Regions from separate parts of the Paucibacter sp. XJ19-41 genome, predicted to be linked through region 3. Evidence: predicted binding sites of a transcription regulator. Region 3 holds the regulator's gene; each other region holds the start of a gene.

Region 1 (7,778 bases), on a different contig from region 3:
CGTGGGTGATGTGCATGCCGCCGTGCTGCTGGAGAAGCTGCTGCCCAAGCAGGAGGAGCCCTGGCGCTTTGTCGACTTTGCGCTGCCCTTGCGCGACGAGCGTGGCCGCTATCTGGGCGTGTTCGGCGTGCATCTGAGCTGGACCTGGGCGCGCCAGATCAGGAACGAGCTGATCGACACCGCGATGGAGTCGCATGCGGCCGAGGCCCTGGTGATCGGGCAGGACGGCACGGTGCTGCTGGGCCCCCCGGCGCTGGAGGGTCGCAAGCTGGCGCTTGATATGGGCACGATAGACACGGCCCAGCGCTACAGCGATGCCGGCGTCGACTATTTCGCGGTGACCGCCGCGACGCGCGGCCAGGGCAGCTATCCGGGCCTGGGCTGGACCGTCTTGATGCGCATGCCGACCAGCGTGGCGCTGGCCGACTATCAGAAGCTGCGCGGCCAGATCGTGATGGTCGCGCTGGCGCTGGTGGCCCTGTCCGTGCCGCTGGCCTGGTTGCTGGCGCGCCGCTTGTCGGCGCCGCTGGAGCGGCTGGCTGCGGTGATCTCATCGCGCCGGCACCTGGGCGACGAGCCGCTGCCCCGGGTGGGGGGCTATCGCGAGGTGGCCCTCTTGTCGGGGGCGCTGGCCGATCTGTCGGCCCGCCAGGCCAGGCAGGACGCTGCGCTGACCGAACTCAACACCTCGCTGGAGCAGCGCGTCGAGCAGCGCACCGCCGAACTGCAGCAGGCGCTGCGCCAGCTGCAGGCGGGCGAGCGGCGGCTGCGCACCATTGCCGACAACCTGCCGGTGCTGATTTCCTATATCGACCGCGAGCAGCGCCTGCAGTTCCTGAACGCGACCTTCAAACCCTGGATGGACATCGACCCGGCGCGTGCCCTGGGCCAGCGCCTGCCCGAGCTGATCGGTCCCGAGGCCTATGAGCCGCGCCGCCAGGCCCTGCAGCAGGCCCTGGATGGCGAGCGGGCCAGCTTCGAGACCGAGGCCGAGGCGGGCGGCGTCAAACGCCTGCTGCGCGCCGACTACATACCCGATCTGCTGGAGGACGGCTCGGTGGCTGGCGTCTACACGCTGGCCACCGACATCACGGCGGCCAAGCTGGTCGAACAGCATCTGGATCGCCTGAGTCGCGTCGATGGACTGACCGGGCTGCCGAACCGGCGCCAGTTCGACGAGCGACTGGAGGAGGCGCTGGCCCGCAGCCGGCGCAACGCCCAGTGCCTGGCCCTGATCTTCCTGGACATCGACAAGTTCAAGCAGATCAACGATGGCCTCGGCCACGCGGCCGGCGATCAGGTGCTGCAGGAGTTCGCCCGGCGCCTAGGCCGCTGCGTGCGTAGCACCGATATGGTCGCGCGGCTGGGCGGTGACGAGTTCGTGCTGATTCTCGAGGGCCTGCACCAGCCCGATGAGGCCGAGCTCGTGGCCGGCAAGATCCTGCATGCGATGCAGGAGCCGGTGGAGCTGCCCACCGGCGCGCTACAGCTGGCGACCAGCATGGGGATTGCGGCCTATGCCGGCGGGCCAGACGAGGTGCCGGCTGCGGCCGCGTTGCTGGCCAGCGCGGATGAGGCGCTGTATCGGGCGAAGGGGGCGGGGAGGGGGTGTTTTAGGTGGGCGGGCGGGGCGCACTAGCCGGTCAGCCGGCCGCCGCACACACGGCCTCATGCCCGTCCCAGGCTTTCAAGAAGTCTCTTGTGCTTGTGGGCAATTGCTTTGGGATGCTGTCGCCAAACTGCTTGTCCCAGCGAGCCGCAGCCCCTTTTCCTCCCAGCACCATGCTCGCCAAGCTGCCATAGACCAAGGCGCCATGCCGGAACAGAGGCGTCAGCGTTGGGTCTTTCTCGGCGAGAAGCAGAGCGGCCAGTCGTTCCACTTCGCGCCAATCGTTGCGCAGCCAAGCGGCATAAAGCCTGACCTGGGCACGCAACCACTCCGGCGCTTCGCGCGGCAGCTTGGCCAGCCACGCCGCCTCATCCCACAAGCGCCGTGCCTCATCGTTGGGCAGATGGGCCACCGTGGAATTGGCAAGATGCGTCATGGTCTGGTGCAGTGTGGCCGCATGAAAGGGCACGACACCGGATAGCTGAGCTCTGAGCAAGCGGATGTCTCTTGCCAGTACCGGATCGCTCTTCTCCAGTTCGGTCACCACCTTGTCCGCTGCGAAAGCTTGGCTCGCGGCGCGCGCGTCCAGATGCGCACGGACCAAGCTCGAATGCTCTGTTCGCGTGATTTCGGCGCCAGCTTCCATGGGGCGCCGGCATTCCAAGGCATTCAGGATTGGCAAGCCGGCCAGCACGAGTTGCGGGAGCTGATGCGCAGACTGGCTTTTGAATCGTGCTTTGGGCGCCTGGAGCGCAACGCTTGGGTAGAAGTCGGAATGCGCTCTTGCCTGGTGCTGCCGGACAAAAGTGCGCAGCATCGCTGCACCGCCGACGCGCCGCACTTGCAGATCGGCAATAGAACTCAAGCCCACGCGGCGCAGTTCATCGGCCAGCCCGGGGGCTTCCCACAGACGACTTGCTTGCTCGACCGCTAAGGATGGCGCGACCTTGCTGCGCGCCAGGATGATGAAGTCATTGCTGTTGGTCACCAGCAGCTCGCTGTGCGGGAACTCCGTCAGCAGCGCCGCCAGCATTTCGGCGAGCAGCGCGTCGGTCATCTCATAGGCATGAATCCACTGCACCAGCAAACCGTCCTCACGGAGCTTGCCACGGACTCGCGCATAGAACTCCTGGGTGAACAGGCTTGCGACACCGCTGACCCAGGGGTTGGACGGTTCGGAGACGATGGCATCGTACAAGCCGTCGTGCGTAGCCAGAAATGTGCGGGCATCCTCGATGCGGAGAAAGGAGCGCGGGTCTTCGTAGGCCCTGGCGTTGAGGGGCAAGAAGGTCTTGGCGCCCTCCCACATTGCGTGCTCGATCTCGATCGTGTCCACCCGCTGCACCAGCGACGATCCCAGCAGCGTGTGCGTGGACAAGCCAGAACCCCAGCCGATCACTGCGACCTCCTTAGGCTGCGGATGCCAGGCCAGCGGTGCCATGCCCAACATCAGCATCGTGATCTCATCTGAGGTTGGTGTGCTCTGGGAATCCCTGAGGCCCGCATCGGGCTTGCCATTGGTGGAGATGATGACGGTCTGATCGCTGAACATGCGGGCCGAGACCGTGGCGGTCGATCCGTCGCGGAAGTACAGGAGCTGGCCGAGCTTGGTCTCGTCTGAAATTCCGGTTCTGAACACCCCCGAAGCCTGTTGCAAGGTACTGGGTAGCCCGAAGTACAGGACCAGGCCTGCCACCGTTACGGCGCCCACCGCGCTCGCGCCGGCAGGCAATGTCCAGCTTCCTTGCTTCAGCCCGCGCAGCAACCACAGCCCGATCAGCACATCCATGGTGGCTGCGGCCACCACGCTGAGCGTGATTCCCATCAGCGGTATCAAGACGTGTACCACCGTCACCACGCCGAAGATGGCACCTATCGTGTTGGCGGCGTAAACACGGCCGATGGCCGCCTCGCCCGCCCCTTGGCGGAGCAGGGCGGTAGTGAACAGCGGGAGCGTCATGCCCGCAAAGAAGGCGGCGGGGGTCATCACCAGCAGGGCAATGACTGCCGTGGCGATGCTGTAAAGCGCATAGCCTCCGTCGGTCCGGGCCAGCGCCGTCGTCAACCAGCCTACCCATTCAAAGCTCCGGGCCAACACGGGCACGGACAAGAGCGCGCAAGTGCCCATCGCGACCTGCACATAACCTGCGTAGCGCACCACATCGGCAATCTGATCACCTCGGTGGCGAATCCACAGCCCACCGCAGGCGATGCCGAAGATGAAGGCGGCGAGCATCAACTCGAAGCCATGCAGCGTGGTGCCCAGCGCCTGGTTGAGCATGCGCACCCAGCCAATCTCGTAGCCAAAAGATGCGGCGCTGGAGAGAAAGGTGGCGGCCAACAGCGTGCGCTGCAGGCCGCGCAGATCGGCGCTCTGAGCAGCGGGCTTGTCGCCCTGAGACGCGAAGCCGTGCTCAGGGGCTTTGAAGGCAATCCACGCCGTGCCTGCGGCCAGCAGCAGATTCATGCCCGCTGCCACCTGCAGGCTGCCGGGCAGCCCGAACAGGGGAAGCAGCAGGAAGCTGGCGGCCAGGGCACCGGCGGCGGCACCCAGCCCATTGGCGAAGTAAAGGCCGCCCAGCGTGGCGCCCATGGCCTGCCGGTTCCAGCGCAGCATGCCGCCAGCAATGAGGGGAAAGGTCGCGCCCAGCAGAACGGTCTGTACTGCGATCAGGCTGCCGGCGCCCAACCAGGGCCAGGCCTTGGCCGCCCAATGGCCTTGCAGCGCCGGTAGCACCTGCGTCTCGCTCAAGCCGACAAAGCCGGTGAATAGTCCATGAAAAGCAAACCCGGCCAGGCCGATCAGCAACTCAATCGCGGCATAACAGCCGATCAGGCTGCGCAGGCGGGCGGTCAGCCGACTGACCGCCCAGGCGCCGAATGCCATTCCCCCCATGAACATCACCAGCACCAGGGTCTGAGCGTAGGCGGCATGGCCGAGCAGCAGGCCTAGGTACTGGGTCCAGACTGACTGGTAGATCAGCGCAGAGAAGCCGGAGGCAACGAAAAGTAGTAGCAGTGCGATCTGCATAGGTGGCCTTCAACCTTGCTGCTGATTCCTGACCCGCAAAGCCTAGCGAGCCAGCAATTTGTTCTGTCCCAAAGAAAAAGGGGCTCTAGAGCCCCTTTTTCCTATCCAAGCTGATGATGCTGCCCGATAACCGCTGCCGCCGTGGTTCTGCAGCCAATGGTCTACGGTCAGCAGTCAAGATTAGGGATTATTCTTGGTAATCGAGTCAGTGACCGGACCAGCTGTGCAACCGGTGCAAGAGTTCTTCCAAGAGATGCGGGCGCCGTCTCCGGCCGACTCCATCTTGATGGTCGCATCGTCGATGTCGCCATGAATGCCCTTGTTGAGCACAATTTCAATATCGCCGTCTGCGGCAGTAACAGACTTGATCTCCTTGGTCGCTGTGAAGGCGGGCACATCATTGCTGTTTGTCGAGCAGCCGGTCTTGGTACCGATGGTCTGGATGCACAGCGCCACAGCCTTCTTCACGCCATCCACCTGAGCCAACGTCGAGCCGACACGTGCCTTGCCGGTGTAATCGCGATACTGCGGAATCGCCACCGCAGCCAAGATACCAATAATCGCCACGACGATCATCAGTTCGATCAGGGTGAAACCTTGTTGGACGCGCTTCATGCTCATGATGGGGACTCCTGGGAAGAAAAGAAATGCATTGAGGGGTAGAGACACTCCCCCTGAATGCAGGGGCCGTGCCAGGCTTTTGATCGCCTTTGCCGTGACGGATCTCACGGAATTTCGGGGGCTTGCGGGCTTGAAGCGACCCGTATGGTCACCCGGGGCCGCGCGTTTTGTTCGGGCTTCCTGGAACTGACCATTTTTGTCAGTCGGCCCGGCGGCCGGGGCGGTTCAGAGGCTCAGGATGTCGCCGGCCTTCAGCGCGCTGATCCTGTGCGGGCTGCTCAAGGCACCGATCTCGCTCATCACCGCGTCCATCTCGCCGGGCTTGATGTGGGTGATGTGGACCTCGACGCTGCCGCCCAGCTGGGCCAGCTCGCGACCCAGTGCGGTGGGGCAGAGATGGCGGCTGATGCGGGCGAGTTGGCGCTCGTCGTCACCAAAAGCGGTTTCAATCACCAGATGGGCGACCTTGATCTCGGACAGGCGTTGCCACAGGGCCGGGTTGGGACCGGTATCCCCGGTGTAGACCCAGTAGCCGGCAGGTGAGTCGACCGCAAAGCCGACCGCCGGGACCGTGTGTTCGGCATTCAGCACCTCGATCTCGCGGCCGCCCAGGTTCAGGCGCTGGCCGATCTCGAAGGGATGCAGGCTCAGCACCGGGTGCTCGGCGCTGGGCAGGCGGGTGAAGTCGGGCCAGATCACGCCGTTGAAGATGTGCTGGCGCAGCGCGTCCAGCGTCGCTGTCAGGGCGTGGACCTGGATAGGCGGGCGGCCAGCCTGGGCGCGCAGGCGCAGCACGGTGTCGGCCAGCAGGCCTATGGCCAGGATGTGGTCCAGGTGCGAGTGACTGACCAGGATGTGGTCGATGCGGGCCAGGGCGTCCAGGCCGAGGTCACCGACACCGGTGCCGGCGTCGATCAGGATGTCATCGTCGAGCAGGAAGGCGCTGGTCTTGTAGCCTGCTGCAATGGCGCCGGAGCAGCCCAGGACATGTATGTTCATGCGTCGGAGTCGGAGATGGCGCACGAGATTGTGGGCGCCGTCTCAATTTACGCGCCCCGGGCAGCCCTGCCTAGCTGCGTAGTTCGCGTTTCTCAGCCGATCAGGGGACGGCCGTGGCGATGTCGGGCGGTGGCGTGATTTGCTGCACGGCGGGCCCGGCCTGGGCTGCCGGTTTCAGCCGCCGGGTTCAGAGGCCGGCTTGGACGAACTGCATCTGGGTGCCGGCCAGCTCGATCACATCGCCGCTCTTCAGCGCGACCGATTCACCGACCAGGGGGATGCCGTTGACGCTGGGGCGGGCGCCGCCCTCGACATGGGCGAACACATAGCCGCTCGGGCGCTTGGTGATGGAGGCGACCTGCACGCCGGGCTTGCCGACCGTGGTGACCACCTTGGTCAGGCTGACCTCGCGGCCGGCGGCCGCGCCGGTCAGCACCTTGATGGTGGCCGGCAGCGCGGTGCTGGCGGGCGAACCCAGGGCGCCGAAGGACGAGGGCAGACCGAAACCGCTGGGCACGGCCGAGCCGGGCTTCAGGATCATGGTCTTCTCGTAGTCCACGCTGTCTTCCAGCAGGAACTTGATCTTGTATTTGCCGATCTCGACGACGTCGCTGTTGCTGAGCAACTGCTTCTTGATCGCCTTGCCGTTGATATAGGTGCCGTTGGTGGAGTTCAGGTCTTCGATGAAGACATCGGCGCCCACCATCTGCAGCACGGCATGCTCACCGCTGACCGCCAGGTTGTCGATCACGATGTCGTTGTAAGGCCGCCGCCCCAGGGTGGTCTTGTCCTTGGTGATCTGCACCTCCTTGATCACCACCCCATCGAGCGAAACCACCAGCTTGCCCATGCTTGACCTCAAGTCCTGTTGTCTGTTTTGCGTGCCGGCCGGCTGCTCCAAGCCGCCGATTCGGACCCGACCTGATTTACGACCGAAGGGCCACCATGTCCGGCCGGTCGCCCGGGCGGGACCCTCGGCGCGGGCCAACACAATCGCAATATTATCCTTGCCGCCCATGTCATTGGCCGCATCAATCAAGGCTTGAGCCGCTTCCGACAGCGAAGGGTGGCTTAAGAGCAACTGAGTCAGGGCGTCGTCGTCCAGCATATCGGAGAGTCCATCCGAGCACAGCAGGAACAGATCGCCCGGCTGAACCTCGTGCTGATGCAGCTCCAGCATCACCGTGTCCTCGACGCCAACCGCCCGGGTTACCAGATTGCGGTTGTTGGAATAGGCGGCTTCTTCTGGGGTCAGCAGGCCGGCATCGAGCTGCTCCTGCAGCAGCGAATGGTCGCGGGTCAGCTGACTCAGCTGGCCGTTGCGCAAACGGTAGGCGCGCGAATCGCCGACATGGCCCAGCAGCAGGCCCTCGTCGCGGAACACGGCCAGCACCAGGGTCGTGCCCATGCCGGCATAGCGCGGATTGGTGTTGGCCGCGTTGAAGATGGCGCGGTTGGCGTTGTCGACACAAATGTCCATCGCCCGCTTCACGTCGGCGGCGGTGGCCTTGTTGCTGG
Region 2 (7,778 bases), on a different contig from region 3:
TAGACGTTGAACTCGGCCGGATAGGCCGGGTGCGCACGCTCGCCATAGGTCGAGATGCCGAACTGCAGGCCGAGTCCGCCCACATCCACCGCCCGCACGCCGGCTGCGCGCAGATCCACGATGGCCTGGCCACCGCCATAGGCTGGCTGCTGGCCGCTGATCTGCGGGCTGCTGCCGGTCAGCGAGAAGATCTCCAGCGGGCCAGAGACCGCGCCGCCGACATTGCTGATCGGCAGATTGCCTGCGGCCGCACCGCCCAGCGCCACATTGGTCGCGGCGACCACATTGGCGCTCTTGCGCGGCAGCACATGCCAGGGCACGCTGGCCCCGTCGGTGCCGTCGGCCACGGTGATGTAGCCGTCGAACTCGACGCCCTGCAGCAGCGCGCCGTTGCCCTGGTTGGCGGCCGAACCGAGGTTCCATGCAGGCAGCTTGGAGGCATCCAGCACCAGGCTCAGCGTGAAGGCCGCCGTGCCATTGGCCGGCACCGCGATCGAGGCCGGCGCATTCAGCACCACCGCGCCGCTGGCCGCATCGTCGGCATAGCGGAAGCTGCGGGTGATGGTGTAGGTGCGCGGCGTGGCGCTGTAGTTGCGCACCGCGACCTTCTTGCTCAAGGTCGTCACGCCGGTGGCGCGCGGGCTGCCGAAGGACAGGGCCGGGCTGTAGCTGTTGCTGGCGTCCCAGAGGCCGGTGGTCAGCGCGGCCGAGGCATTGACGCGCAGCTCACCGGCGCCGATGCGCGAGATCGGTGCGAGCACGCCGGGCTGGGTGGCCGGGTTGGTATAGACCGTCTGGTTGGCCGCATTCATCAGCCGCGCCTTGATCTCGGGCGGCGCCGCATTCGGGAACTTCTGCAGCAGCAGTGCGGCCGCGCCGGCAACCACCGGCGCTGCGCCCGAGGTGCCACCGAAGCTTTCGGTGCCGTTGCCGCTGCCGTTGACCGCCGAGACCGAGGCGCCGGGCGCGCCGATCTCGGGCTTGATCGCGGCAAAGTTGTAGGACGGGCCGCGCGAGGAGGTCGCGGTCATGCTGCCGGCCAGCGGGATGCTGTTGGCAGGGCTGACGCTGACCTGTGCCGTGTCGGTCGGCACCGACTTCAGCACATTGCCGATGGCCTGGGTGACGACCAGGCTGGGCACCATCGGTGCACCGCCACCGAAGCTGAAGGTGGGCGCGTCGCCGGCCGCATTGTTGGCGATCACCACACCGATCGCGCCGCGGTTCGCCGCGTTCGCCACCTTGATGCTGATCGAGCAGACGCCGCGATCAATCAGGGCCACGGTGCCGGTGAAATCGATGGTCGTCGCCATCTCGCAGGCCAGCGCGTTGGCCGAGCCGTTCGGGCCGGCACGCCGCAGCGTGCCGCCGAAACCGGCGCCTATCGGTGCCCAGTCCAGCGTCGCGGTGTTCGAATAGACGCCGGCAATGCCGGCCGGCGCGGTCACGACCAGCGGGATGGCGCCGGCATTGGCCATGCTGGTCTGCGCCACGCTGATGGCCTCGGGCGCGTTCGATGGCGAGCCGACGATGAAGGGGCGGTCCGCCGAGTTGCCGGCCGAGATCGCGGCGACGATGCCGAAGCGCACGGCATTGCTGATCGCCTCGGTCGAGGGGTTCTCGCGCTGGCCGTAGCTGGCGCCCAGCGAGAGGTTGAGGATGTCGGCGGCGTCGGAGAAGTCCAGATCGCCGTTCGGGTCCATCGCCCATTCGATGCCTTGCAGGATCGCCAGGCCGTTGCAGCTGGTGGAGACGCTGCTGCAGACCTTGACCGCATACAGCGAGGCGCCGGGCGCCATGCCCTTGTGCAGACCGTCCAGGCTGGCGCCGGCGGCGATATCGGCCACATGGGTGCCGTGGCCGGAGCCGACGCCGGCGTCGATCGGGTTCGGATCGGCGAGCTGCGGGCCATTGGGCCAGGTCTCGCCGACAAAGTCATAGCCGCCGATCACCTTGGCGCTGGGGAACAGGGCGGCCGGTGCCATGCCGGCGGCGGCAGCGGCCGCGGCATTGAAGTCCGAGATCAGGCCCGAGCCACCGAGATTGCGGTGGGTGTAGTCGATGCCGGAGTCCAGCACCGCGATCTTGACGCCCTGGCCGCTCAGGCCCAGGTCCTGCAGCACCTTGGCGCCGACATAGGGCACGGTGCTGCTCAGGGCCTTCTGGTGATCGACCACCGGACGCAGCGCCGAGACGCCGGGCAGGCGCGCGATCTGCGGCAGCTTGGCGGCGTCTGCCGAGATCACCACGGCGTTGTAGGCCTTGCCCAGGCGGCCCAGTTCCTTGCCGCCCAGGGCCTGGATCTGGCCCATCAAGGCGTCCTGCTTGCTCTTCAGGCTGGCCATATAGGCCTGGCGTTGCGCCAGCGTCATGCCGCCGCCGGTCTTCTTCGCATTCATCGCCAGCGCCTGGGCCAGCGGTGCATCGGTCAGGCGCACGGCCACCTGCACGGTGCCGGTCTGCTGGCGCAGCAGGGAGTTGCGCTGCTGGGTTTGCGGGCTGGGCAGCGCGAGCGCTGCCGCCGTGTTGGGCAAGGGGGTCTGGGCGAAGGCAGCGCCCAAGGCCGCCATCGCGGCGGCGCTCAGCAGGGCGTGTCTTGCGGTACGGGGACTGAACATGGAGTTCTCCTTGTTGCAGAAGCAGGTGGCGTCAGGCGGCGGCGTTCAGGGGCGTGCGCGGGGCGCGCCGGCGCGAGGAGGCCCACAGCCCCAGGCCGGCGGCCAGCACCAGGCCTATCGTGCCGGGCTCGGGCAGCTCGGCATTGGTGGCGCCGGTCAGCTCGATGAAGTAGCTCAACGGGAGCTCGCTGCCGCTGTCAAAGCCGGTCCAGCCCGCCAGCATGCCGGCGCCGGCGTCGCCGCCCAGCACATCGTTGAAGCCGCCGGCCAGGAAGGAGGGGCTGCCGTTGGCGCCATCGGCGACGAAGCCACCGATGGCGACGGCCAGGTAGTAGATGCCGTCGCTGATCGGTGAGCTGGCATCGCCGCTGGGCAGCAGCGAGGTCAGGCCGGAGAAGTCGGGCATATCGTCGTTCATGTAGACGCCCAGGCCTGCGGCGTCGAAGAGGTAGAGCGCGGTGTCGAAGCCGGTGTCCTGGGTCTTGGCCGAGAAGCTGGCGGCATCGCTGATGCGGATCTTGTAGAGATCGACCTGGTGGCGTGGGCCGCCGCCGACCGGCACGCTGGCGGTCAGCGCGCCGCCGATACCGCTCAGCGTGTTGAAGCCGCTGTCATAAGTGGTCTGGGCCGTGCCCAGCAGGTCGCCGGCGCCCGGGGCGGTCTCATTCCAGACGAAACCAGCCATTGCGCCGGTAGGCAGGCTGAGGGCGGCGGCTGCGGCGAGCAGCGCGGCAATCTTCTTGATGGGTTTCATGAGGCAAGCTCCTGTGAGGGCGCGAATCCGTGAAGGACAAATGGCAATGTGTGTGGCACCGTGACCAAGCGTTCGCCGGTTCAGATCGGTCCCCGTACTGCCCATGCGGACCTTGTCGTCGGAACTTGCGCTGCCTGCCCTGCTGCGGCCCGGGAGCCGCCGCTCACCATGCCGCGAGGCCCGACGATAAGCCGCGCACCGCGCGTCGCACATCGCCGGGCTCCCCCACATTCATGGGGGGGGGGTCAGGGCTTGTCAGTGCGCGCAATAGGGCCCGGCCGTGACTTTCTTCACAGTGAAAACAGGCCGATAAATCGAGGTTTTGACCGCCGCCGGACCGGGTCTGCTCCTAGGGAATGTCCCAGGTCGGTTGTGCGGCCCTGGCAACGCGGCGGCGGCTGCGCCGCGTTAATGCGCTCTTAAACCCAGGCCCTCTAAGCTGGCCGGCTATCCAGACGAGGGGACGGGCGATGAGGGGACGAAGACAGTGGCTGGCGGCCGCGCTGCTGGCGGCGATGGCGGCGGCGCCGGCCTTTGGCGACGCGGCGATGAGCTGGGTCGGCCGCCATGCCCAGGCGATGCCGGCGGCCACGGCGGCCGAGATCAGTGATGCGCAGCTGCAGGCTTTCGGCGCGGCCGTCGGACAGGCGCGGGTGGTGGCGCTGGGTGAGCAGACCCATGGCGGGCGCGAGGAGTTCGAGCTGCGGCTGCGCCTGCTGCGCTATCTGCATGAGCACCAGGGCTTCGAGGTGCTGCTGCTGGAGAGCGGGGTGTTCGATATCGCGCTGCTGCAAGAGGCCATGCGGCGCGGCGAGAAGCTCGAGGCGCTGGCGCCCGGCAAGGTGTTCTATATGTACTCGAAGAGCGATGCCGGCCGTGGCCTGCTGCGCTATCTGGACGAGCACCAGGCCGGGCCACGCCCGCTGCTGCTGTCGGGCATAGACAGCCAGCTCAGCGGCGAGCTGAGCCAGCGCGAGCTGCTGCCGCGTTTGAAGGCGCGTCTGCGCAGCGCCGAGGCCGACTGGCCGCTGTTCGAGCGTCTGGCGGCCGTGCTGTTCACGCTCGAGCGGCGCGCGCCGCCGGCCGCCGAGCAGCAGCGTTTCGACGCGCTGGCCGAGCGGCTGCGCGGCCGTCTCTGCGCCGGCAAGCGCGGTGGCGAGGACGGCCTGCTGTGCCGCAGCCTGGCCGGCCTGCAGGCCCAGGCCGCGACCCTGTGGCGTGGCGACTACCAGCGCGACCATGCGATGGCCGACAACGTGCTGTGGCAGCTGCAGCAGCTCTACCCGGGCAAGAAGGCGGTGATCTGGGGCCACATCATCCATCTGGGCCGGGGCGTCAAGCTGGATGCCCAGCACCGCTTTGCGGGCGACATCCTCGGCGAGAAGCTGGGTCGCGACTACTACGTGCTGAACACGACGGCGCTGCAGGGGTCCTTCCTCGAATTCGCCTCGGGCCAGGTCCAGCCGGTGCCGCCGGCCTATCCGCGCAGCCTGGAGACGGCGCTGGCGCAGAACCCGGCCGAGTTCATCTTCCTGGACGCGCCGCGACCGATGCGCGCCGATCTTGCCGGCCTGCCCTCGCGCTCCATGGAGTTCGGCTATGGCCTGCCCACCGGCGGCGGCGCGGGCCTGGGTCGGCACTGGGACGGCGTGTTCTATATCCGCGAGCTGCGCCCGGTGACGATGGAGCGCTGAGGAGCGCGCCAAGGGTTCAGGCCACGAGCAGCTTGTGCACCAGCTCCGGCGTGGTCGCGGCCTCGTACTTCTTCATCAGCCGGGCGCGGTAGACATCGACGGTGCGCGGGCTGATGCCCAGGCGCCGGCCGATCAGCTTGCTGGTCAGGCCCTCGATCAGCAGCGCCGCGATCTCGCGTTCGCGGGCGGTCAGGTCGGCCTTGATCTGGCGGTGCGCCGACAGATCCTCGAAGCTCCAGATGCCCTTGGCATGCGGGTCCTTGGGGTCCAGCGCGCGGCCCGAGACATGGCACCAGAACAGCTGGCCGCCCTCGGGGCCGGCGACCCGGCGCATCACCCGGTCGTCGGCATAGAAGCCGGTGGCGTCCAGGCTGGCGACGATGCGCGCGCCGGTGCGCTCGAACTCGGCCGGGCTGGGGTAGAGCAGCTCGAAGCTGTGGCCGACGAGCTGCTCGCGCTGCGCACCGAAGATCGCGAGCACGCGGTGGTTGCAGTCCAGGATCTGGCGGCGCTCCGACAGGATCAGGCCGATCGGCGCCATCTCGAAGGCGGTGCGATAGTCCACGCTCATCCGAGCAGCGCGTAGGTGGTGGTGGCCTGCACGGCGAGGCGGCCGTCGGGGTTGGCAATGTCTATCGTGCCGAAGGCCAGGCTCTTGCCGCTGCGCAGCACCTTGGCGCTGATCAGGCAATGGTCCGCCGAGATCGGGCGCAGAAAGCTGGTGTTCAGCTGCACCGTGGTCATGGGCCTGAACTCGCCGAGCTCGGCCATCATCGCCAGCACCATCGCGGTATCGGCCGCCGCCATTGCGGCCTGGCCGCACATCACGCCGCCCACATGCACATACTCGCGCTTGACCGGCATCAGCAGGCGCACCGCGCCCGGCGCGGCCTCCTGCACCTGCAGCTCCATGGCGCTGATCCAGGGGGCGAAAATCGTGGGAATGGCGGCTTGCAGATCGCTGGCGCTGAGCTTCATGCGGGATGTCTCTCGGTGGTTTAGGCGATTCTACGTACCGCCTACGTATTGCATTAAGTAGTACGCTGAGCGCCGTTCGATAGCTACACACGGAGACAAATCCGATGAACAAACTCTACCCAAGCGCCGCCCAGGCGCTGCAGGGCATCGTCGCCGACGGCCAGTTGCTGGCGGTGGGCGGCTTCGGCCTGTGCGGCATTCCCGAGGCCCTGATCGCGGCGCTGCGCGACAGCGCGGTCAAGAATCTGACTGTGATTTCCAACAACGCCGGCGTCGATGGCTTCGGCCTTGGCCAGCTGCTCGAGACGCGCCAGATCAAGAAAATGATCTCCAGCTATGTCGGCGAGAACAAGGAGTTCGAGCGCCAGTACCTGGCGGGCGAGCTGGAGCTGGAGTTCACGCCACAAGGCACGCTGGCCGAGAAGCTGCGCGCCGGCGGTGCCGGCATCCCGGCCTTCTTCACCCGCACCGGCGTCGGCACCATCGTCGCCGAGGGCAAGGAGCTGCGCGAGTTCGACGGCCAGACCTATGTGATGGAGCATGCGCTGAACCCGGATGTGTCCCTGGTCAAGGCCTACAAGGCCGACAAGAGCGGCAATCTGGTGTTCCGCCGCACCGCGCGCAACTTCAACCCGGCCGCTGCGATGGCCGGCAAGATCACCGTGGTCGAGGTCGAGCAGTTGGTCGAGACCGGCGCGATCGATCCGGACGAGGTGCATCTGCCGGGCATCTATGTGCACCGCATCGTCGTCAACGCCAACCCCGAGAAGCGCATCGAGAAGCGCACTCTGTCCGAGAAGAAGGGAGCCTGATCATGGCCTGGACACAAGACCAAATGGCGGCCCGCGCGGCGCAGGAACTCGAAGACGGCTTCTATGTGAACCTGGGCATAGGCATTCCGACGCTTGTGGCCAATTTCGTGCCGGCGGACAAGGAAGTCTGGCTGCAGAGCGAGAACGGCATGCTGGGCATCGGCCCCTTCCCGACCGAGGACGAGGTCGACGCCGACCTGATCAATGCCGGCAAGCAGACCGTCACGACGATCAAGGGCTCGTCGATCTTCGGCAGCCATGACAGCTTCGCGATGATCCGCGGCGGCAAGATCAATCTGTCCATCCTCGGCGCGATGCAGGTCAGCGAGCACGGCGATCTGGCCAACTGGATGATCCCCGGCAAGATGGTCAAGGGCATGGGCGGCGCGATGGACCTGGTGGCCGGCGTCAAGCGCGTGATTGTGCTGATGGAGCATGTCGCGAAGAAGAAGGACGGCAGCGAGGACCTGAAGATCATCCCCAAGTGCACACTGCCGCTGACCGGCGTGGGCGTGGTCAACCGCATCATCACCGACCTGGGCGTGATGGATGTGACGCCCGAGGGCCTGAAGCTGGTCGAGCTGGCCGAGGGCGTGACGCGCGAGTTCGTGCAGAGCAAGACCGGCGTGCCGCTGCGCTGAGCCGGGTTTCGCTTCGTTACAGGGCCGCAGATCGCGGCCCTTTTTCATGCATCGCCGCGGCTGTCTCGGGCGTGCAATGCGGGCTCCAGCGTGAACTATGACCCGGGTCTTACGCCCTCTTGCAAAGCCGGGAGGCTCGTTACCGGGCGGGAGCCGTCGCTCCCTTAGATTGCGCCCTCGAATCCTAGCGAGAGCCCGCATGAGCACGATTGTTGCCGAGTCCACCCCCGTAGCGCCTGCCCAGCGCATCGCGCCGCCCCAGCAAAGCCTGAGTCTGCTGG
Region 3 (7,778 bases):
GAAAAGGCCGACCGCAACAAGCCGATCAATATCGACTACGACCGCGGCGGGGTCGACTTTGTCAAGCAGCGCACCGAGTTCAGCGGCAATGTCGTGCTCAGCAAGGGCAGCATGGTGATGCGCGCGGCCCGCATGGATGTGCGCGAGACCAGTGACGGCTACCAACAGGCCTATGCCAGCGGCGAGGCCGGCAAGCCGGTGACCTTCCGCCAGGCCCGCGATGTGCCGGGCGAGGCGGTCGAGGGCTCGGCCGACCAGGTCGAGTACGACAGCCGCTCGGACACCGTGCGCTTCGTCGGCAATGCGGTGGTGCGGCGCATGCGCGGCGCCACCGTGGCGGACGAGGTGGTCGGTGCGGTGATCCATTACGACAACCGCTCTGAGGTCTTCAGCATCGAGGGCGGGCAGGCCTCGCCCCATCCGGCCGGCCGTGGCCGCATGGTGCTGATGCCACGCGCGGCGGCGGCCTCCGAGCCGGCCGCCTCCGAGCCGGCCCTGCCGCTGCAGACCAGCCCGGGCTTGCAACAGCCGCGCAAGCCTTCATGACGGCCGCCCCCCCGGAACCCAGCGCCGCCCTCAGCCGCCTGGAGGCCGAGGGCCTGCAGAAAAGCTATGGTGTGCGCAAGGTGGTCAAGAACGTCCATCTCGATGTGCACAGCGGCGAGGTGGTCGGCCTGCTCGGCCCCAACGGCGCCGGCAAGACCACCAGCTTCTACATGATCGTCGGCCTGGTGCGCGCCGATGCAGGCGAGATCCGCATCGACGGCCAGGCCGTGCAGCGCCTGCCCATTCACCAGCGCTCGCGCCTGGGCCTGTCCTATCTGCCGCAGGAGGCCTCGATCTTCCGCAAGCTGACGGTCGAGGAGAACATCCGCGCGGTGCTGGAATTGCAGCAGGACGAGAACGGCCGCGCCTGGTCGAGCGCCCGCATCAACGAGGCGCTGGAGAAGCTGCTGGACGAGCTGAGCATCGAGAAGCTGCGCGACAGCCCGGCGCCGGCGCTCTCCGGCGGCGAGCGCCGCCGTGTCGAGATCGCCCGCGCGCTGGCCACCCAGCCCCGTTTCATCCTGCTGGACGAACCCTTCGCCGGCGTCGATCCGATCGCGGTGCTGGAGATCCAGCGCATCATCCGCTTCCTGAAGAGCCGCGGCATCGGTGTGCTGATCACCGACCACAATGTGCGCGAGACCCTGGGCATCTGCGACCGCGCCTACATCATCAGCGAGGGCACGGTGCTGGCCGAGGGCACGCCGCACGAGATCGTCGACAACGCCGACGTGCGCAAGGTCTATCTGGGCGAACATTTCCGAATGTAAGCCCATGAAGCAAAGCTTACAGGTCCGCCTCAGCCAGCATCTGGCGCTCACACCCCAGCTGCAGCAATCGATTCGCCTGCTGCAGTTGTCCACTCTGGAGCTGAACCAGGAAGTCGAGCAGATGCTGGCGCAGAACCCGCTGCTCGAAACGGAGGAGGAATTCCCCGACGCACCGGCCGCTGCCGAGCTGCCAGAGATCCGCAAGGCGCAGGACGAGATCGGCGCCGACAGCGGCGCCGGCGAGCCCGAGACCACGCCCGAGATCCAGGCCGAGGACTTCGGCGCCACCGAGCGCGAGGACTGGGAAAACGGCACCGAGCGAGATGATTTCGACGGCATCCGCGAGCTGCCCAGCAATAGCGGCTCCGGCAGCGGCGACGAAGACGGCGAGCGACCCGAGCAAGACTCGCCGGGCCTGAGCCTGCAGGAGCACCTGAACCAGCAGCTGGCCGGCATGATGCTGAGCCCAGAGGATCGCGCCGCGCTCTATGTGCTGATCGAGTCGCTCAACGAGGACGGCTATCTGGAGGACAGCCTCGAAGAGCTGGTTGAATCGTTGGCCGGCGAGGCGGATCCAGAGGCGCGTGACGAGTTGCTCGACCGGCTGCGCTGCGCCCTCAACTGGCTGCAAAGCCTGGAACCGCTGGGCGTCGGCGCCCGCGACCTGCCCGAGTGCCTGATCCTGCAGCTGCGCGCCCAGCCGCGCAGCGAGGCCCAGGTGGTGGCCATCCTGGTGTGCAAGCAACATCTGGAACTGCTGGCCAAGCGCGATCTGAAGAAGCTGATGGCGCTGACCGGCGCCGACGAGGCCTTGCTGCGCGAGGCCCAGACGCTGATCACCAGCCTCGAACCCAAGCCCGGCCGCCAGTTTGCCCGCGGCCAGGCCCAGGCGGTGATCCCGGACGTGATCGTTCACAAGGTCGGCCGCGAGTTCCGCGTGATGCTGAACCCCGAGGTGGCGCCCAAGCTGCGCATCAACGAGCTCTATGCCCAGGCGCTGCGCGCCACCCGCGGCGGCGTCAGCAACTCGCCGCTGGGCGCCCAGCTGCAGGAGGCGCGCTGGTTCATCAAGAACATCCAGCAGCGCTTCGACACCATCCTGCGTGTCTCACAGGCCATCGTCGAGCGGCAAAAAGGCTTCTTCACCCACGGCGAGCTGGCGATGAAGCCGCTGGTGCTCCGAGAAATAGCCGACGAGCTGGGCCTGCACGAGTCGACCATCTCGCGGGTGACGAATGCCAAGTACATGGCGACCCGCTTTGGCACCTTCGAGCTGAAGTACTTCTTTGGCTCCGGTCTGAACACCGAGGCCGGCGGCAATGCCTCCAGCACGGCGGTGCGCGCGTTGATCAAGCAGTTCGTCGCCGCTGAGGACGCAGCCAAGCCGCTGTCCGACAGCGCGCTATCGAACATGCTCGAAGAGCAAGGCATCCAGGTCGCACGCCGCACCGTCGCCAAGTACCGCGAAGCGCTGAAGATCGCGCCGGCGAATCTGCGCAAGGCGATGTAGCGCGGCAACGCAACGACGCGCAGATGCTCTTCACCACAGCCGCCTTCGTTGCCCTCTACCTGCCGCTGGTGCTGGCCGGATTTTTCGTCATCGGGCGTTGGAGCCATGGCGCTGCGGCCAGCTGGCTTTTTGCAGCCTCGCTATTGTTCTATGGCGTCTGGATGCCCGAGTACGTGCTGCTGCTGCTCGGCTCCATCGTCGGCAACTTCTGGATCGGCCAGGGTATTGCCGCCAAGCGCGCTGATGGCTTGATCCCGCAAGCAAAAATCTTGCTGATCGTCGGCGTCAGTGCCAATTTATTGCTGCTGGCCTACTACAAGTACGCCAACTTCTTCGTCGACAACCTCAACGCGGTGCTGGGCACGCAGTGGCAGCTCGGCGCGGTGCTGCTGCCGATTGGCATCTCTTTCTTCAGCTTCACCCAGATCGCCTTCCTGGCCGACAGCTACCAGAAGGGCACACGCGAATACCGCTTCAGTCACTACGGACTGTTCGTCACCTACTTCCCGCACCTGATCGCTGGCCCCGTGCTGCACCATGCGCAGATGATGCCGCAGTTCAGGGATCCGGCCACCTACCGCATCCAGCCCGCCATGCTGGCGGCCGGCCTGGCCATCTTCGTGCTGGGTCTGGTAAAAAAAGTCGTGCTGGCCGATGGCATCAGTCCCTACGCAGATGCCGTCTTCAATCCGGCGGACGCCGGCATGCACCCCGACTTCCACGAGGCCTGGTTGGGAGCCCTGGCCTACACCTTTCAGCTCTACTTCGATTTCTCGGGCTACTCGGACATGGCAATCGGCATCTCGCTGCTGTTCAATGTGCGCCTGCCTTTCAACTTCGACTCCCCTTACCGCGCAAGCAATATCAGTGACTTCTGGCGACGCTGGCATATCTCGCTGTCGAACTTCCTGCGCGACTACCTCTACATCGCGCTGGGCGGCAACCGAAAGGGCGCGCTGCGTCGCTATCTGAATCTTGGCGCCACCATGCTGCTGGGTGGCCTGTGGCATGGTGCCAGCTGGTCCTTCGTGCTGTGGGGCGGCCTGCATGGGCTCTATCTGATGCTCAACCATGGTTTCAGCGCGCTGTGTGGCCCGGTACTGAAGCAGCGCCTGGCGGCCAGCCGTGCCTACATGCTGAGCAGTTGGCTGCTGACCATGCTGGCCGTGGTTTTGGCCTGGGTGTTCTTCCGTGCAACGACGCTGGACGGCGCGCTCCGCATGATCGAAGCCATGCTCAATCCCTCGAGTCCCGGCCTGCACCGCCTGCTGTGGGAGGCCGGCCTGCAGCTACAGGCCGGCTGGACCTGGTGCGCGGTGCTTGCAGCCATCGCTTTCCTCGCGCCGAACAGCAACAGCATCGGCCAGCGGCTGATCACGCTGTGCCAGCAGCGCGTTGCGGCACGCGCCCTGCTCGCGGGCGCAGCGATCGGCGCCATCGCCCTGCTGGTGCTACTGAACACCGCACGCAGCTCGGTCAGCGCATTCATCTACTTCAATTTCTGAGATGGCAGCCCGCGCTCTCGCTTTCATCCTGCTGGGCCTGGGCGCGCTGCTGCTGAGCTGCGAGCTGCTGTTGCGCCTGCTGCCCGTCTCCAGCGCGACGCTGACCGGCTACCACCTCGACCCATTGATCCTCAACTACCCACCCCGCCATGCATGGACCTCGGCCACAGGATGGGATTTGCGCAACTCGTATCGCAATCTTGCCAACAACGCCGGCTATATTGCCCATCGCGATTTCAAGCACGACACGGAGGCCGTCGCGCTGATAGGCGACAGCTTTGTCGAAGCCTCGATGCTGCCCCCGGCCGAACGCCCGGGGGTGCAATTGGAGCAAGCACTGGCCGGGCGGCCGGTCTATGCGCTGGGCCTGCCCGGTTCAGCGTTGCTGGACTATGCCGAGCGCATGCGCTGGGCTCAGCAGCGCTACGGCATACGGGACTTCGTACTGCTGCTGGAGCGGGGTGATCTGAGGCAGTCGCTGTGCGGTTCGGGCAATGTCCACGGCCCGTGCCTGGATCCCGACACACTGGTGCCGCGCATTGAAACCCAGCCCGCACCCGGCAGACTCAAGCAATGGTTACGACACTCGGCCCTGGCCCAGTATCTGTTCAGCCAGCTCAAGCTGACTCCGCAACGCCTGTGGAAGCAAGCGCTCGAGCAAGCCAGGCCGCCGTCTGAGGCCCCTGCTGTCAAGGCCGCACCGCCCCTCGCACCGGCGTCGGCGCAGCTGACCGGGCAGAACGCGGTGGCGCACGAGTTTTTCCGGCGTATCGCCTCACTGGACTTGCGGCGCCTGGTGATCGTGCTGGACACCGATCGCGACGCGATCTACGCAGGCCGGCCGATCGGAAACCCAGAGCGGCAGGTCTTGATCACACAAGCCCCTTCGCTCTCTGTGCAGTGGGTCGACGCGACCCCTCTGCTGATGCAAGACTATGCGCGGCAGGGGCTGAGCTTTGACGTCGGTCCCTATGACAAGCACCTCAATACGCTGGGCGTGCGTCTGCTGATGGAGGCGGCCGCGCGGTCCCTCCGCAATTCCCCCTCAGCTGCGCATCAAGGTCGAGACCTCTATTGATGTAAATCAAGCATGCCGGCGCAGATCCTGGCTACTGTGCCAACCCGCGCCCATGCTCTCGACCGATCTCGCCCCTCTCCGCCCGCCAATCCACATCGCCCGCCAATGGCTGGCCCTGCTCGCCGCCGCCAGTCTGGCCTGGGCTGGCGCGGCCTGGTGGCTGCAGGCCGAGCGCAGCGCGCTGCAGCGGCACGAAAGCGAGAAGCTGCAAGTGCTGGTGCAGACGCTGGACGGCATCGTCTCGCAGCAGATGCTGGCGATCAAGGCGGCGCTGGACACCGTGGCCGTGCAGCGCCGGGGCTGGCGCACCGAGCGGCTGCCGCAGGACAGCGCCGCGCTGCTGCAGACCCTGGCCCAGGCCATGCCCGGCGTGCGCGTGCTGATGCTGGTCGATGCCCAGGGGCGGGTGCGAGCCAGCTCGGTGCCGCAGCTGCTGGGCTTGGATGTGCGCTCGCGCGATTACTTCAGCGTGCCGCAACAGCGGCCCGACCCCGGGCTGCTCTATGTCTCACCGCCGTTTCGCAGCGTCATGGGCGTGCACACGCTGACGCTGGCGCGGGCCTTGTTCGATGCCCAGGGCCGTTTCGAGGGCGTGGTCACCGCCAGCCTGGATCCGGACTACTTCCGCCTGGTGCTGGAGACCGCCCAGCCCTCGCCCGACACCTGGAGCGCCCTGGCCCATACCGGCGGCCTGCTGTTCAGCATGACGCCGCCCGATGAGCGCTGGATCGGCCGCAATCTGCTGGCCATGCCGGACTCCATCCTGGCCCGCCATCTGGCCAGCGGCCAAAGCGCCAGCCTGCACCGCATGCGCGCCCAGATCAGCCAGGACGAGCGCCTGGCCGCCGCCCGCCATGTCAGCCCGGCCGGCTTGCGCACCGATGCCGGCCTGCTGGTGGCGGTCGGGCGGGCGCTGCAAGGCATCGAGGCGCCCTGGCGGCGCCAGCTCCATGCGGTGCTGCTGATCGGCGGCCTGCTGTCGCTGGGCATGGCGGCGGCCCTGCTGCTGTGGCAGCGCCGCCAGCGCCTGATCTTCGCGACGGCACAGCAGGCCGCCTTCAAGCTGCAGGAGCAGGCCCAGCACACCCAGGCCATCCTCGACCATATGGTGGACGCGGTGATCACGATAGACAGCGCCGGGCAGATCGCCTCCTTCAACCCGGCGGCGGAGCGCATCTTCGGCTATCCAGCGGCGGAGGCCATAGGCCGCAATATCAGCCTGCTGATGCCCGAGCCCGACAGCGGCCGACACGCCGACTATCTGAGCCGCTATCTGGCCGGCGGTCCGGCGCGCGTGATCGGCCAGGGCCGCGATGTCGATGGCCGCCGCAAGAGCGGCGAGGTGTTTCCGATGAGCCTGGCCGTCTCGCGCATCGAGCGTCGTGGCCAGACCCTGTTCATCGGCCTGGCCCGCGACATCTCCGATCGCAAGCGCGCCGAGGCTGCGATCGAACGGCTGGCTTTCTACGACCCGCTGACCACCCTGCCCAATCGCCGCCTGCTGCTGGACCGGCTGGCGCAAAGCCTGGCCGCCAGCCAGCGCAGCGGCCGGCATGGCGCGGTGCTGTTCATCGACATCGACAACTTCAAATCGCTCAACGACACCCTGGGCCACGGCATGGGCGACCGCCTGCTCAAAAGCATGGCCCAGCGCCTGCAGGCCGCGCTGCGCGCGCAGGACTCGGTGGCGCGCTGGGGCGGAGACGAGTTCGTCGTGCTGCTGCAGGACCTCGGTGCGGACGCCGGCGTCGCCGCCCTGCATGCCGAGGCGGCCGCCGAGAAGCTGCTGCGTGTGCTGGGCCAGCCCTACCAGCTCGACGAACACCTGCACCACAGCACGCCCAGCATAGGCATCGTGATCTGGGGCGCGGGCGACACCAGCAGCGAAGACCTGCTCAAGCATGCCGACCATGCGATGTACCAGGCCAAAGCGGCCGGGCGCAACCAGCTGTGCTTCTTCGACCCGCTGACCCAGGCGGCGCTGGCCGAGCGCGCCGCGCTGGAGGCCGATCTGCGCGAGGCCTTGCCGCTCGGACAGCTGGAGCTGCACTACCAGGCCCAGGTCGGCCGCGACGGCGCCTTGCTGGGCGCCGAGACCCTGCTGCGCTGGCGCCATCCGCAGCGCGGCTTTGTCTCGCCGGCCGTCTTCATCCCGCTGGCCGAGCAGACCGGCCTGATCGGCCCGCTGGGCGAGTGGGTGATGCAGCAGGCCTGCGCCCGGCTGGCCGCCTGGGCCACGCAGCCGGCGCTGGCCGGGCTCAGCCTGGCCATCAATGTCAGCGCCCACCAGTTCCGCCAGAAGGGCTTTCTGGGCCTGATGCAGCAGCTGCTGGCACGCAGCGGCGCGCCGACCGAGCGGCTCAAGATCG

The links. The regulator sigma-54, encoded in region 3, starts transcription at its own class of promoters, with help from an activator protein. The targets are predictions, from matches to a motif close to TGGCANGNAANCTGCTTT.
Region 1: the regulator sigma-54 is predicted to act here: its motif matches at 5,318-5,335, upstream of PO768_RS11560 (pilin).
Region 2: the regulator sigma-54 is predicted to act here: its motif matches at 3,413-3,430, upstream of PO768_RS24725 (PEP-CTERM sorting domain-containing protein).

The regions. Positions count from the first base shown of each region.
Region 1 is NZ_JAQOWX010000036.1:8,984-16,761, forward strand. Features, by position in the region: gene PO768_RS11550 (diguanylate cyclase domain-containing protein) at 1-1,639, shown strand, start outside; gene PO768_RS11555 (hypothetical protein) at 1,644-4,640, opposite strand; gene PO768_RS11560 (pilin) at 4,821-5,261, opposite strand; gene PO768_RS11565 (MBL fold metallo-hydrolase) at 5,487-6,260, opposite strand; gene PO768_RS11570 (FHA domain-containing protein) at 6,448-7,110, opposite strand; partial or broken gene PO768_RS11575 (Stp1/IreP family PP2C-type Ser/Thr phosphatase) at 7,189-7,778, opposite strand, start outside.
Region 2 is NZ_JAQOWX010000138.1:1,979-9,756, reverse strand. Features, by position in the region: gene PO768_RS24730 (S8 family serine peptidase) at 1-2,618, opposite strand, end outside; gene PO768_RS24725 (PEP-CTERM sorting domain-containing protein) at 2,650-3,372, opposite strand; gene PO768_RS24720 (erythromycin esterase family protein) at 3,843-5,066, shown strand; gene PO768_RS24715 (PAS and helix-turn-helix domain-containing protein) at 5,083-5,637, opposite strand; gene PO768_RS24710 (PaaI family thioesterase) at 5,634-6,044, opposite strand; gene PO768_RS24705 (CoA transferase subunit A) at 6,149-6,856, shown strand; gene PO768_RS24700 (CoA transferase subunit B) at 6,859-7,497, shown strand; gene PO768_RS24695 (DUF1800 domain-containing protein) at 7,697-7,778, shown strand, end outside.
Region 3 is NZ_JAQOWX010000129.1:1,270-9,047, forward strand. Features, by position in the region: gene lptA (lipopolysaccharide transport periplasmic protein LptA) at 1-546, shown strand, start outside; gene lptB (LPS export ABC transporter ATP-binding protein) at 543-1,316, shown strand; gene PO768_RS24125 (RNA polymerase factor sigma-54) at 1,321-2,826, shown strand; gene PO768_RS24130 (MBOAT family O-acyltransferase) at 2,850-4,331, shown strand; gene PO768_RS24135 (hypothetical protein) at 4,402-5,409, shown strand; gene PO768_RS24140 (bifunctional diguanylate cyclase/phosphodiesterase) at 5,462-7,778, shown strand, end outside.